DNA from 2 places in the Actinoplanes sp. NPDC021490 genome. Region 1 is predicted to be linked to the other one. Evidence: riboswitches for the same ligand, from Rfam matches in the RefSeq annotation. Region 1 holds a riboswitch; the other holds the start of a gene.

Evidence for each region. A riboswitch is a leader RNA that binds a small molecule or an ion and turns the genes downstream of it on or off. The one in region 1 is predicted to bind cyclic di-AMP.
Region 2: another riboswitch for cyclic di-AMP. It lies ahead of ACZ3I4_RS22040 (transglycosylase family protein); the one in region 1 lies ahead of ACZ3I4_RS38380 (C40 family peptidase).

Annotation. Positions count from the first base shown of each region.
Region 1 covers NZ_JBVHFW010000019.1:194,178-201,356, reverse strand. The annotation lists gene rsmH (16S rRNA (cytosine(1402)-N(4))-methyltransferase RsmH) at 1-404, opposite strand, end outside; gene mraZ (division/cell wall cluster transcriptional repressor MraZ) at 693-1,124, opposite strand; gene ACZ3I4_RS38380 (C40 family peptidase) at 1,675-2,496, opposite strand; cyclic di-AMP (ydaO/yuaA leader) riboswitch at 2,503-2,683, opposite strand; gene ACZ3I4_RS38375 (MurT ligase domain-containing protein) at 3,138-4,358, shown strand; gene ACZ3I4_RS38370 (type 1 glutamine amidotransferase) at 4,391-5,101, shown strand; gene ACZ3I4_RS38365 (TVP38/TMEM64 family protein) at 5,184-5,930, shown strand; gene leuS (leucine--tRNA ligase) at 5,995-7,179, opposite strand, start outside.
Region 2 covers NZ_JBVHFW010000008.1:60,080-67,258, reverse strand. The annotation lists gene ACZ3I4_RS22050 (glycoside hydrolase) at 1-1,193, opposite strand, end outside; gene ACZ3I4_RS22045 (M4 family metallopeptidase) at 1,268-3,478, opposite strand; gene ACZ3I4_RS22040 (transglycosylase family protein) at 3,668-4,210, opposite strand; cyclic di-AMP (ydaO/yuaA leader) riboswitch at 4,213-4,372, opposite strand; gene ACZ3I4_RS22035 (serpin family protein) at 4,530-5,720, shown strand; gene ACZ3I4_RS22030 (universal stress protein) at 5,717-6,148, opposite strand; gene ACZ3I4_RS22025 (MFS transporter) at 6,326-7,179, shown strand, end outside.

The DNA of each region.
Region 1 (7,179 bases):
TGGTCCATCCGCATGTCGAGCGGGGCGTCCTGGGCGTACGCGAAACCGCGATCGGCCTCGTCGAGCTGCAGCGACGAGACACCCAGATCGAACAGCCCACTGTGGAACGCGGCCAGGCCGAGCTCGTGGAGAACCCGGGGCAGCTCGTCGTAGACCGCGTGCACCAGCCGGGCCCGCTCGCCGAACCGCTCGAGACGGCGCCGCGAGTGCGCCAGGGCCTCGGTGTCGCGGTCGAGTCCGATCAGGACCACGTCCGGATAACGCTCGAGGACCGCCTCGGCGTGACCGCCCAGACCCAGCGTGAAGTCGACGTGCACGGCGCCCGGCAGCCGCAGCGCGGGGTCGAGCAGCTCGAGGCAGCGCTCGAGCAGCACCGGCACATGCGTGCCGCGCAGCTCCCCCATGTCGACCCCCATCGCCCCACCCCGACTGTCACGCGCGCCCTGCCCGGCACCGACCTGCCGGTTGTTCGTGCCGACGCCCGCGTACGTCACCCGTTCCGCGGCGTTTCCCGGACGCCCGCCCGTACCGCCAGATCCCCATCCGCTCGTGCCCGTTGCCATTCGGGCTCGCCCTTGGCCGGACACGCGCCTGGCGCCGGGGAAGAGGCGCCAGGAGCGGGAGCGGCTGGAGATCTCGCAGTACGGAAGCAGCAGCGTCCGGGCCTTCGCGGGCCCAGTCGAGTGCCGTGCCTACAGTCCGCCGGGCAGCACCCCCTCCTCGATGTCGGCGAACTCGTCTTCGCTCGCCGCGAGGTAGTCCTCCCAGGCCTGCTTGTCCCAGATCTCCACCCGGGTGCTCGCGCCGATGACGACGAGCTCACGGTCCAGCGCCGCGTATTCCCGCAAGTGGCCGGGAATGGTGACCCGCCCCTGCTTGTCGGGGACCTCGTCATGCGCGCTGGCGAAGAAGACCCGGCTGTAGGCCCGTGCGGCCTTGTTGGTCACCGGTGCTTCCCGCAGCTGACCGGCGATGCGCTGGAACTCCGGCATCGGGAACACGTACAGGCAGCGTTCTTGCCCCTTGGTGATCACGACACCTCCCGCCAGCTCATCACGGAACTTCGCCGGAAGGATCAGCCGCCCCTTGTCGTCGAGGCGTGGGGTATGCGTGCCGAGAAACATCGGCCCCTACCCCCTGCCCCGGGCGGTTCGCGGTCCGCCTGTCAACTCGGGCCGGCAGGCCCCTCAGGTCTGTTCGACTTCGGCCCTGCCACTGCGCTCCACTCTACTCCACTTCCCTCCACCCGCAAGCCGAATGAGCGGGGTCGCGAAGCCGATTCGCAGACGAAACCCCAGCTCAACGAGGTGGGGCGGAAGTGGAGGGCCCGAGCATGATCAACCACGTCCGGTTTCCGACATCCTCCCGGCCACCCTGTCAAGAACCCCCTCAAACACGCCCGAACCGCCCAGACGACCACGATGTCAACCCCCTCCGGGGAGGAAAGTGGAGGACGCAGGGGGGTCGCGGTGGAGCGGGGCCTTCTATATAGGGCCGGACATGCAGGAACGCCGGGCCGCGTGGGGCGGCCCGGCGTCCGGGGACGAGCGAAGGGGCAAGCCTCGCCGCAGGGGCGGGCAACGGGGATCAGGGCGGGCTTGCCGCGTACGGGAAAGACGAGAGCGTGACAGCGGGACGCACCCGAACCGGGCACGTCCCGCCGAGTCAGGCTCGTCAGACCAGACGGCGAACCACGTAGTTGGAGCCGATCATCTTGCGCTTCGACACCCGCGCGCCGGTGTGCGGGGAGTCGTACATGTAACCGCTGCCGGCGTAGATGCCGGCGTGGTAACCGTACGAGCCGTTGCGGAAGATGATCAGGTCGCCGATCTGCTTGCTGCCCTTGGCGACCGACTTGCCGTACTTCTGCTGCGAGTTGGCCTTGTGGGGAAGCTTCTTACCGGCAGCCTTCTTGTAGACCCACATCGTGTAGCCCGAGCAGTCGAAGCGGGACGGGCCGGACGCGCCGTACTTGTACAGCGATCCGACGTGCTTCTTGGCTTCGTTGATGATCCTGGTCCGTACAGGCGCCGACTTCGGCTTGACGGTCACCGAGAACTTGCCGCCGGCCACCGCCTTGTAGGTCGGGGTGCCCACGTAGTAGGCCCGGACGGACCCGCTGACGTGCGGCTCGCCGGTCAGCGTGACGGTGCCGGTCTTGCCCAGCGTCTTGGCCGACAGGTTGACCCACTTGCTCTTGCGGAGCGCCTGCAGGCGGACGGTGCCCGAAGTGATCACCTTGCCGTTGGCCGGGTTGATGTACTTCGCGGTGACCTTGATCTTGCCGCCGAAGGTCACGCTCCGGGTGGAGATGGAGCTGCGGACCGACGGCTTGACCTTCGCGGAGGCGGACGCCGCCGTGATGATCGGCGCGGCGCTGGCCGCCGAAGGGGCGACCAACTGGCCCGCGCAGAGGCAGAGACCGAGGCCAAGAGACAGTGCGACGGCACCGGCGCCGGCCTTGCGGCGGCCACGGCTCGAACTGTTTTCGTGCACGGTAGAGATATCCCTCCGGCACGCCTGCGAGGTTAGCTGTCGGGTTCGGGCGGGAAGGTTTGCCCGGTCGCCAAAGCGACTTCACCCCAAGGTTCTCCGTGGTCACCACCGGAGCGGGTGGTGCGGAGTGGACCGGAAATGGTTCCCCCGTCCCTGCCCCCGTATGCCTTCTTGGTGTTCTGGTGCGGGTGGTCGCGTCGACCGGCCCGGGGCAGGGCTCGGCGTGAACCAGGTCGTTGCGAGTCAGGCAGCGGGTGCTGCCGGCCAGACCTTGCTACACCGATTTCCGGCGGCCCGGGGGAAGCGGTTCAGTAACAGAGAGTATTTGGCACATTGACCACTGTCCGATTTGTTACTAGGCGACAAGAATTGCCATCACCACTCGTGATTGGTGAATTACCGAGGGTTGAAGGTTACGGGTGAATCAGAACACATATTTGGCCGGCACCAATCGGGTGACGGAGACCGCAATTTCACTCTTCCGCCGTTCAAACCTTTCTCACCGGCCAAAATGGTTTCCTTCGAATGGTTGATCTCGATGCTCGCCGGCCGTGTTCCGGCCGCTCGCCGGCCACCGGATGCTCGGCAACTCGACGTAACAGCCGGGTCCGGTAACCTCGTCTCCCGTGACGGACGGGAAAATGCCCCTGCGGGCCAAGGTCGCGACCTCCGTGTCGAAAACCGCGGCCGCACTCTCCAGGGCCGCGGGACGCGGCGACGGCTCGGTGATCGGCGGCTGGATCGGCCTCAAGATCGACCCAGATCTGCTGGGTCACCTCGCGTCCGGGCGCGCGATCGCGCTGGTGTCCGGCACCAACGGCAAGACGACGACGACCCGCCTGGCCGCGGCCGCGCTGGGGGTGCTTGGCCCGGTCGCCACCAACTCGTTCGGCGCCAACATGCCCACCGGGCACACGTCGGCGCTGGCCAAGGCCGGAGCGACCCCGTTCGCCGTGCTCGAGGTCGACGAGCACTACCTGGCCCGGGTGATCGACGAGACCAACCCGCGCGTGGTGGCGCTGCTCAACCTCTCGCGCGACCAGCTCGACCGGGCCAAAGAGGTCGCGATGATGGCCCAGATGTGGCGCACCGCGCTCGCCGGACATCCCGATGTCGCCGTGGTCGCCAACGCCGACGACCCGATGGTGGTGTGGGCGGCCCGCGGCTCGTCGCACATCACCTGGTTCAGCGCCGGCCAGCGGTGGATGGACGACTCGTGGGTCTGCCCCGAGAGCGGCGACCCGATCGAGCGGGCCAACGGCGACTGGTGGTGCACCGGCTGCCCGCTGCGCCGCCCGCAGGCCCAGTGGCGCGTCGAGGACGAGGGCGTCATCGACCCGCGCGGCGACTGGCACCTGGTCAAGCTGCAGCTGCCGGGCACGGTCAACCTGGGCAACGCGGCCACCGCGCTGGCCGTCGCGGCCGAGTTCGGCGTCCGCCCCATCGAGGCGCTCCCCCGGCTGGCCACCGTGGCCTCGATCGCCGGCCGTTACGCGCAGGTCGACCGGGACGGCCGCAACATCCGCCTGCTGCTGGCCAAGAACCCGGCCAGCTGGCTGGAGGCGTTCGACATGGCCGAGCAGGCGCCGACCCTGCTCTCCATCAACGCCCGCGACCCCGACGGCTTCGACACCTCGTGGCTCTACGACGTCGACTTCTCGCCCCTGCACGACCGGCCCGTGCTGATCACCGGGGACCGCGCCTTCGACCTCGCCGTACGCCTCGAGGTGAACGGAATCCGGTTCCGGCACGTGTTGACTTTCGAGGAGGCGATCCAGTCGGTGCCGCCGGGCCGCCTCGAGGTGATCGCCAACTACACGGCGTTCCAGGACATCCGGGCGGTGCTCGACCGTGTCAACTGAGCCGGCCCGCCGCGCAGAACAGAAGGAAGACCATGAGTGAGAGCGTGCTTCGCATCGTCTGGATCTATCCGGACCTGCTCTCGACGTACGGGGACCGCGGCAACCTGCTGATCCTGGCCCGCCGCGCCGCCATGCGGGGCATCCCGGTGGAGACGTATTCGGTGCGGTCCGACCAGCCGATGCCCTCGACCGCCGACATCTATCTGATCGGCGGCGGCGAGGACGGCCCGCAGGCCCTGGCGGCCCAGCGCCTGATCAACGACGGCGGCCTGCACCGGGCGGTCAACCAGGGCGCGGCCGTCCTGGCAATCTGCGCCGGTTACCAGTTGTTCGGTCACTCGTTCTTCGCCAAGGGGGCCAAGTGCCCCGGCCTGGGCCTGCTCGACCTGCACTCCGACCGCGGCGAGACCCGCGCGGTCGGTGAGATCCGGGGCGACATCGACCCGCGGCTGGGCCTGCCCCCGCTGTCCGGTTTCGAGAACCACGGCGGGCGTACGCACCTCGGCCCCGGGGTGGCGCCGCTGGCCCGGGTGACCGCCGGAGTGGGCAACGACGGCCAGACCGAGGGAGCGTGGCACGGAAAGATCCTGGGGACGTATTCCCACGGGCCCGCGCTCGCTCGCAACCCAGCTATAGCCGATCTGCTACTGCGTTGGTCCATCGGCGCGGATAGTCTTGCCCCGGTCGACGACACCTGGCCCGACAAACTGCGGGGCGAACGACTCGCGGCCGCCGGCGCTTAGCTCCAGCACACGACGCTCCGGCACACGACGCTCCGGCACACGACCAGCAACTGACCCGACGAACAAGGGACGGTACGCCTGCATGACTGACATCCTGATCGCCCCGCGGGGCGTGAACCTCGCGGACTCTCAGGTTTCTCAGCCCTCGCAGTCGGAAGCTCCGGTCCAGGCGTCGATGGGGTGGAAGCGCCGCCTCGTCCGGTTCGGCGTCCTCGGCGGGGTCGTCGGCGGCGTGGCCGTCGCGGCCGCCACGCTCCCGCTCTCGCAGATCGCCGGCCAGGTCGCGAGCCTCGGGCCCGCCGCCGCGGTCGCGATCGCGGTGATCGGCGGTCTGCTGCTCTCGGTGCTCGTGCCGCGCACGGCGATCACGCTGGCCTGTGGCGCGCTGCTCGGCGCCGCGACCGGTGCCGCGACCGCCCTGGCCGCGGCGATCATCGCCGCCGCCGCCACCTACTACGCCGGCCGCTGGGTCGGCCGGGGCGCTCTCGCCGCCCGTACGGGTGGCAAGCTCGAGCGTCTCGACGGCTGGCTCAACCGCCGCGGCCTCTCCGCCGTGCTGCTGGTCCGCTTCCTGCCGCTGGCCCCGTTCGGCCTGGTCGGCTACGCCTACGGCACCACCAGCGTCTGCCGCAAGCGTTACCTGCTCGGCACCACGCTGGCCTCGATCCCGTCCGCGGTGTCGTACGCGGTGATCGGCGCGGCCGTGGTCCAGCCGGGCGAGATGAGCCCGCTGTCGCTGGCCCCGGCCGCGATCGGCTTCACGCTGACGACCGGCATCGTCTTCTGGTGGAAGCGCTCGGCCAAGAAGGCCGCCGCCGCGGCCGCCTGACGTACGTAAGAACAAGAAGGCCCACCTCGTACGAGGTGGGCCTTCTGCTTTGTCTTCAGAGCCGTCAGACGACGACGCTGACCAGGCGGCCGGCGACGACGATGACCTTCTTGGGCTCGCGCCCGGCCAGCGCCTCGGCCACGGCGGTCAGCGCCTGGGCCCGCACGTCGGCCTCGGGCGCCGTCGGTGACACCTCCACGCGGGCCTTGACCTTGCCGTTGACCTGCACCGGATATGTGATCGAGTCGGCCACCAGCTGGGCCGGGTCGGCCACCGGGAAGTCGGCGTAGGCCATCGAGCCCGGGTGGCCCAGCTTGCCCCACAGCTCCTCGGCCATGTGCGGCGCGAACGGGGACAGCATCAGCAGCAGCGGCTCGACCGCCTCGCGCGACGCCGACGGCAGCGGGGTCAGCGTGTTGGTCAGCTCGATCAGCTTCGCGATGGCGGTGTTGAACCGCAGCTCGTCCAGATCCTCGCGAACGCCCGCGATCGTCCGGTGCAGCTGCTTGCGCACGGCCGGCTCCAGCGGCCCGTTCCCGACGCGTACGGCCCCGGTCTCCTCGTCGACGATCAGGCGCCACACACGCTGCAGGAAGCGCTGCGACCCCACGACGGCGCGGGTGTCCCACGGGCGGGAGACGTCCAGCGGGCCCATCGCCATCTCGTAGACCCGGAACGTGTCCGCGCCGTACTGCTCACACATCTCGTCCGGCGTGACCACGTTCTTCAGCGACTTGCCCATCTTGCCGTACTCGCGGACGACCTCCTGGCCGTCGTAGAAGTACTTGCCGTCGCGCTCGGTGACCTCCTCGGCGGGCACGATGACGCCGCGGGAGTCACGGAACGCGTACGCCTGGATGTAGCCCTGGTTGAACAGCCGGCGGAACGGCTCGAACGACGAGACGTGGCCCAGGTCGTACAGGACCTTGTGCCAGAACCGGGCGTACAGCAGGTGCAGCACGGCGTGCTCGACCCCGCCCACGTACAGGTCGACGCCGCCGCAGTCGCCGTCGCGCTGCGGGCCCATCCAGTACGCCTCGTTGTCCGGGTCGACCAGCGCCTTCTCGTTGCGCGGGTCCAGGTAACGCAGCTCGTACCAGCAGGAGCCGGCCCACTGCGGCATGGTGTTGGTCTCGCGGGTGTACGACTTCAGGCCGTCGCCCAGGTCCAGCTCGACGTTGACCCAGTCCTTCTTGCGGGACAGCGGGGTCTCGGGCTCGCTGCCGGCGTCGTCCGGGTCGAAGGTGCG
Region 2 (7,179 bases), on a different contig from region 1:
GCGCCGGTGTCGAGGATCCGCATGCCGGGGCGGATGTGCCGGGTGAACTGGGCCAGCACGTAGAACTTGGTCTCGATCGGCCCGGCGGTCAGGCTGCCCGCGTCGTAGCGGATGACGCCCCAACCGGCGCTGGGGTCCATCACCTGCCAGTAGACCCAGGCGGTCGGGTGCAGCCAGCGCCAGTCCAGGCACAGGTTGGCGGCCATCGTGAGGCCGGTGCCGTCCCCGTCGCCGGTCTCGGAGTTCCAGAGCACCTTGCCGGCCGCCCGCACGTCGTTGAACAGCAGGTCGCGCCGCCCGCCCGAGCCCTGGTAGCCGTGGACGTTGACCTGGCCGATCAGGGCTCGGGTGCCGGAATCGAAGCTGGCCAGGGTGGCGCGGGCGACGTCGTAGTTGGTCTCGTCCGATGCGGAGATCGTCACGCCGTTGAGGCCCTGACGGTTGAGTTCCGAGCGGAGCTGGGCCAGCACGCTGCGCTGGGTGGTGGCGCCGATGTAGCAGCCCTCCTGGGTGCCGTCGGCGCGCCACCAGTTCGAGGAGGGCTCGTTGAACGGGTCCACGCTGCGGAAGGTCACACCCCAGTTGTCGCGCGCCCGCCGGGCGGTGGCGGCCAGGTGGGCGGCGTGCTGGGTGTGGTTCCACGACTGCAAGTTCAGGCCGCCGTCGGCCGCCCCGGACGGGTTGTGGTTGAGGCACATCCACCACATCGGGGAGTTGGCGAACAACTCGCTGACGGCGCCGCGCTGGGTGGCCTTGACCAGCGCGGCCCGCTGCTTGGCGTCGGCGTTCCAGTTCCAGGCGGACGAGGCCGGGTCGGGGTTGCGCCAGTCCTGCCAGAATCCCTCGATCTGCTTGAACCGCGGGATGTTGGGCGAGGCGGCCATGCGTTCCCCGGCGACGTCGTTGAAGCTGCTGGCGCCCAGGTTGTAGCGGGCGATGCTGAGACCGAGGCCGGGCAGCGCGACGCCGTTGTAGCTGACCGTGCGGGTGGTGAAGAAGAGGTCGGCGAGGTCGTCGCGGTCGCCGAAAACGTTGGCCCACCAGGCGAGCGAGGTGCCCCAGCCCTGCCAGGTTCCGTAGTCGGCCGCGGGATCGACGGTGATCGTGGCATCGGCTCGCGCCGGCCCACCCAGGAGCGCGCCGCCGGCTACGCCCGCACCTACCGCACCGAGAACTGTTCTGCGCGTGACCATATGTTTACGTTAACATGACATAGAAGGGTGTCAATAAAAGGCCCGCCTCCCGGTCTCCCGGGAGGCGGACGTGGTCAGACGGAGAGGGTCCAGCTGGTCAGGGTGCCGGTGTCGGCGCGGGCGGCGTCCTGCACTCGCAGGGTCCACTTGCCGTTCGCGGTTTCCGAGGAGAGGTTGACCGGGAAGCTCTGGTCGATGTTGTCGGTGCCACCACCGGCCCGGTTGTGCAGCACGTAGGCCGTGCCGTCGGGCGCGATCAGGCTGACGATCAGGTCGCCGATGTAGGTGTGCTGCAGGTGCACCTCGACCGAACTAGCCGTCGAGGGGGTGGCCGCGCAGCCGGTCAGCTCGACCTCGTTGCTCACCGTGCTCAGGTCCGGGATCGGCAGCGCGGTGGCGTTGGTGGCCGTGCAGGCGGCGACGCTGCCGACGGTGACGGTCAGCGGCTTGGAGCGGGTGATCGACGGCGCCGCCGCGGTGACGGTGACCGGCGCGCTGGCCCGGCCGGCGTCGGGGGCGGCGCTGACCGTGATCGTGGTGGACTCACCGGCGGTGACGGTGGCCGGCTCGAACGAGACGGTCACACCGGCCGGGGCCGTGCCGGCGGTGAAGGTGATCGGCTCGGCCTCGCCGTTGACCAGCACGGTGGTCGCCGTGATGGTCTTGGACTCGCCGGGACCGACCGACGCGCTCGCGGCGGACAGGGCGAACGAGAAGTCGTTGCCGTCCGAGCACACCTCGTCGTTGCCGGCCACGTTGACCGAGGTCCACGCGGTCTGCACGGCCTTGTACTCGGTGCTGCAGGCGCCGTACAGGTCGGTGGCCGCCGCGAGCGAGTAGGCCCGTGCGGTGTTGGCCGGCGTCGACGTGTTGACGTAGCCGGTGTTCGAGACGAAGTACGCGTCGAGGGCCCGGAACCAGATCTTCGCGGCCTTCTCCCGGCCGATACCGGTGACCGACTCGGCGCTGCCACAGACCGGCGAGGTCCCGTACGCGGTCGCGCCCGAACCCTCGGCCAGGTTGAAGAAGAAGTGGTTGGCGACGCCGGAGGAGTAGTGCACGTCGACGCTGCGGGTGGAGGTCGACCAGCAGCCGTGCGAGCGCCCGTCGAGGGTCGGGTTGTACATGTAGCGCAGCGGCGACCCGTTGCCGTTGATGTCGATCTTCTCGCCGATGTCGTAGTCGCCGGCGTCCTCGGTGCTGCCCGCGTGGAACTCGACCATGCTGCCGAAGATGTCGCTCGTCGACTCGTTCAGGCCACCGGACTCACCCGAGTAGGTCAGCCCGCCCGGCACGACGTTCTCGGTGACGCCGTGCGACATCTCGTGCCCGGCCACGTCCAGCGCGACCAGCGGCTTGGCGTTGCCCGTGCCGTCGCCGTAGGTCATCTGGGCGCCGTCCCAGAAGGCGTTCACGTACGCGCTGCCGTAGTGCACACGCGAGGGGACACCGCGACCGTCGCCGAAGATGCCGTTGCGGCCGTGCACGTCCTTGAAGTAGTCGAATGTGACGGCCGCGCCGAAGTGGGCGTCCACGGCGGCCGACTGCCGGTCGGCGGGCGCGCCCGTGCCCCAGGTGTTGTCGGCGTCGGTGAACGTGGCACAGGCGCCCGACGTGCGGTTGCCCATGTCGCAGGTCAGACCGCCCCCGCGTACGGGATCGATCAGGTTGAACGACTCCCCCGCCGCGGTCGACTCGAGCGCCACCGGACCGGAGTAGATGCTGTTGCCGGTGCCCGCGACGTTCTCGATCTCGTCGTACGAGCCGGCGACCCGGCCGGTCAGCGCGTCCGAGATGACGTGGAAGCGCGACGGCGTCTGACCGTCGGGCTGCCAGCCGGTGATCACCGTTTCCCAGGACAGCTTGCCGAGGCCGCTGCTCGCGTCGACGAACAGCTCCGGCTTGGCGGTCCCGGTGATCGTGCCCTCGAACTCGGCCTTCGCCGCGGCGGCGGCCCGGTCGGCGGTGACCGACGGCTTGGTGCTCAGGCTGAGCGGCCGGGTCAGGCCGGCCGAGGCTCCGGCGAACTTCCCGGCCTTCGTACGGATGACCAGGTCGCCGCCGTAGACGCGGAGCCCGTCGTACGTGCGGGTGTAGCGGGTGATCCCGTTCCTGGTGCTGTAGACCGCGTAGCGGTCCTTGTCCGACTTCTTGATCGACGGTCCGGCCTGGTCGAGCAACGACGAGCCGGGGGTGACCGGCGCGGCGGACGCGGTAGTGGCGGTGACCACCAGGCCCCCACTGGCCAGGGCGATGGCGCCGGCCAGCGCGACAGCAAATCTCACGTTTGTTCCTCCCCACGAGCATAGACATCCACGTATGTCTATGTGAGAGATCCTCACAGTTCGTGGGCTCCAGCGGGGAAGAACCGCTTGTAAAGTTTAAGTTTCCATTTAATTCTGTCGATGTACAGCCGATCGGCCCGGGAAAGATAACGTGTGCCCGGCCCGCGACCGGGCCGGGCACACGGCCGATCAGAGGGCGAGCCGCTGACCGGGGAAGATCCGGCTGGGGCTGTCCAGCGTCGACTTGTTGAGCTGGTAGAGGGCCTTCCAGCCACCCTTGACGTGCTTCTTGGCCGCGATGGAGGCCAGCGTGTCGCCGGACCGCACGACGTAGTACTTGCCGGTGGACTTGGCGGGCTTCTTCGCGGCGACCGGAGTGGCCTTCTTCACTCCCGCCTTCTTGCCGCAGGTCGGCCAGGCCCCGATGCCCTGACCCTTCAGCACCTTCTCCGCGACCTTGATCTGCTCGGCCTTGGTGGCCTTGTTCGCGGTCGAGGCATACTTCGTGCCCCCGTACGCCTTCCAGGTGCTGCGGCTGAACTGCAGGCCACCGTAGTAGCCGTTGCCGGTGTTGATGCTCCAGTTGCCGCCGGACTCGCACTTGGCGACGGCGTCCCAGTTGACGCTCGACGCCTGGGCCGGCGACGCGGGGCCGAGCAGGCCGAACGCTCCGGCGACACCGGCGACCGTCAGGCCGAACGCGACACGGGTCTTCTTTCCGAGCTGTGCCATGACAGAACTACCTCCACGCCTGCGAGGTGAGCTGTCGGGTTCGGGCTGGGCTGCCCGGCCGCGAGACGCGGCTTCACCCCGAGGCGCGCCGGCGTCTCAATGCAGCGGCGCGCCGAGGAACTAGTGGGTCCCCCGCTCCATGCCTGGGTTCGTTTCCTCGCGGGCGGCGGCAGGATTCGGCGTTCCGCCCGGGGTGCCGCGATTGCGGACCGGCCGACGGTAACCACGCCGGGACCCGTACGGCCAAACTTGAAGGCTCAATCGTGAGCTTGTTCTCATCGGCCGGGAACCCGCCGGACCGATTCCCAGTCTCAGTTGTGTGATCCGTCTCCTGACAACGTTTGTCCTGGTCTGCGGCGTGTTGGTGACCGCCGCGTGCGGTGGCGGCAAGCCACCGGGTGATGCCGCTCGCATTCAGGTCGAGCTGGCCGCGGCCGACGCGGGCCCGGTGGCGCGGGCGGTCGGCCGGTTCGGCTTCGACCTGTTCCGCGAGGTCGACCGGGCGGACCGGAACACGATCACCTCGCCGCTGTCGGTGGCCGTGCTGCTGGCCATGGTCTCGGCCGGCGCCGAGGGCGGCACGGCGGCCGAGATGGCCCGGGTGCTGGGCCTGCGCGAGGGTCAGGACGAACGGGTCGGGGCGCTGCTGCGGGAGCTGGCCGACACCGACGAGGTGACGCTGTCGGTGTCCGACGCGCTCTACAACAACGGCACCCTCGAGGACGACTATCTCGAGTTCGTACGGCGCAGTTTCGGCGGCACGGTGGAGGATGTCGACCTGGGTTCGCCCGAGGCGGCCCGCAAGATCGACGACTGGGTCGACGAGAACACCGGCGGCCGCATCAAGGGCATCGCCCGCGAGCTCGGACTGCCCAGTGCGCAGGCGGTGCTCGTCCTGCTCAATGCGGTGTATTTCCTCGGAAAATGGCAGAACGAGTTCGAGACCGCGCGCGGCGAGAGGTTCACGACGCCGGGCGGCCCGGTCACCGTGCCGATGATGCATCTCACCGGCCGTTCGCTGCTCTACGCCGAGCGCGACGGCTTCCGCATGCTGCGTCTCCCGTACGGCGAAAAGGGGCGCTACGGCATGGAAATCATCCTGTCCGAGGACGGCACGACGGCCGGCGCCGCCCAGTGGCAGGCCCTGAGCACCGGTCTCGTGTCCCGCAAGTTCGAAGACGTCGCCCTGCCCCGCTTCGAGCTGCGCTGGGAGGGCGACCTGAACGGGCCGCTGCGGAAACTGGGCATGGTCACGGCTTTCGACCCGGGCCGGGCGAACTTCCGTCCGATGTCACCCGACGGCCGATGGCTCGAGAAGGTCTACCACAAGACGTACGTGAAGGTGGACGAGAAGGGCACCGAGGCCGCCGCCGTCACGGGCGGGGTCATGACGACCTCGGCCACCGTGAACCCGTCCGTGTTCCGTGCCGACCGGCCGTTCCAGTTCACCATCTCGGACCGGCAGACCGGCACGATCCTCTTCCTCGGAGCCGTCCGCGACCCGCGCTAACGCACCACCGTCACCGGGCATTGCGCGTACGCGGCGACGTGCTGGCTGACCGAGCCGAGCACCAGCCCGGCGAAACCGCCGTGGCCGCGCTTGCCCACGACAAGCAGGTCCTTGCCGGCCGACTCTTCGATCAGCACCTTGGCCGGGCGCCCCTGCCGGACCTGGGCCTGCACGGGAACCGGCGGATCCTCCCCCAGCTCTTCTTTGATCACCTGGAGCAGCTCCTCGGTGGTGACCTGGCTCGGCTCGGCCACCGCGTGGTCGGAAACACTGGGCCCACCCACCGGTGGCAGCAGTGTGTGCTCCCACACGTTCAGCACGAGAAGATCGGCGCCGTGATCCGCCGCCTCGGCCGCGGCCCAGATCAGGGCCTTGCGGCTGCTCGGCGATCCATCGACGCCGACAACGATCGTCGTCCATGTGCTCATAGCTCATTACAGGCCCGCCGTCGCCCGCCCGGCAATGTCGAGGCCGGAAAACGGCAGCCAGACGCACGTATCGACGTCTCTGCTTGCGGGTGTCCCGCGACGGGTTTAGCGTCGAAACGGAGTGTGTGATCTAGATCACTCACAGCACCATCTTCGAGGTCGAAGGGGAGCTCGCCCATGACCACTACGACGTCGGACACCGTCTCGACGGGATCCGGGGCAGCCGATCGCAAACCGCTGATGAGCGGGCCCGCCCTGCTGATGATGAACCTCGGTTTCTTCGGGGTTCAGTTCAGCTTCGGGCTCACCCAGTCCGCGGTGAACCCGCTGTTCCTGCTGATCGGGGCCAATCCCGAACAGCTGCCGATCCTCAACCTGGCCGGTCCGGTCACCGGTCTGATCATCCAGCCCCTGATCGGGGCGATCAGCGACCGCACCTGGCATCCCCGGTTCGGCCGGCGGAGACCGTTCATCGTGACCGGCGCCATCCTGTGCGCGATCATCCTGTTCGCGTTCCCGTTCGTCGGCGTGCTCTGGCTCGGCGTGATCTGCTTCTGGCTGCTCGACGCGGGCAACAACACCTCGATGGAGCCGTACCGGGCGTTCATCTCCGACCGGCTGCCCAAATCGCAGCTGGCGCGCGGCTTCCTGACCCAGAGCATGTTCACCGGCGCCGGGGCCGTGCTGGCCAACGTGTCGCTGTTCGCGCTGCAGAAAGTGGAGGCGCTGCAGACCGAGGCGGGCAACGGGGTCCCGTACTGGATGTTCGCCTGCTTCATGATCGGCACCGTCTGCATCCTGCTCACCGTGCTCACGGCCATGTCCCGTACGAGGGAACTGAAGCCCTCGGACGAAGATCTCGAGGAGATGGCCAACGCGCCCCGGGGGCTCCGGCCCGCCGTACGGGAAATTGCCGATGCCGTACGCGTCATGCCGGTGGCCATGCACAAGATCGGTGTGGTGTTCGCCTTCCAGTGGTACGCCATGTTCATCTACTGGCAGTTCCTGGCGGTGAGCCTGGGCGAGACGGT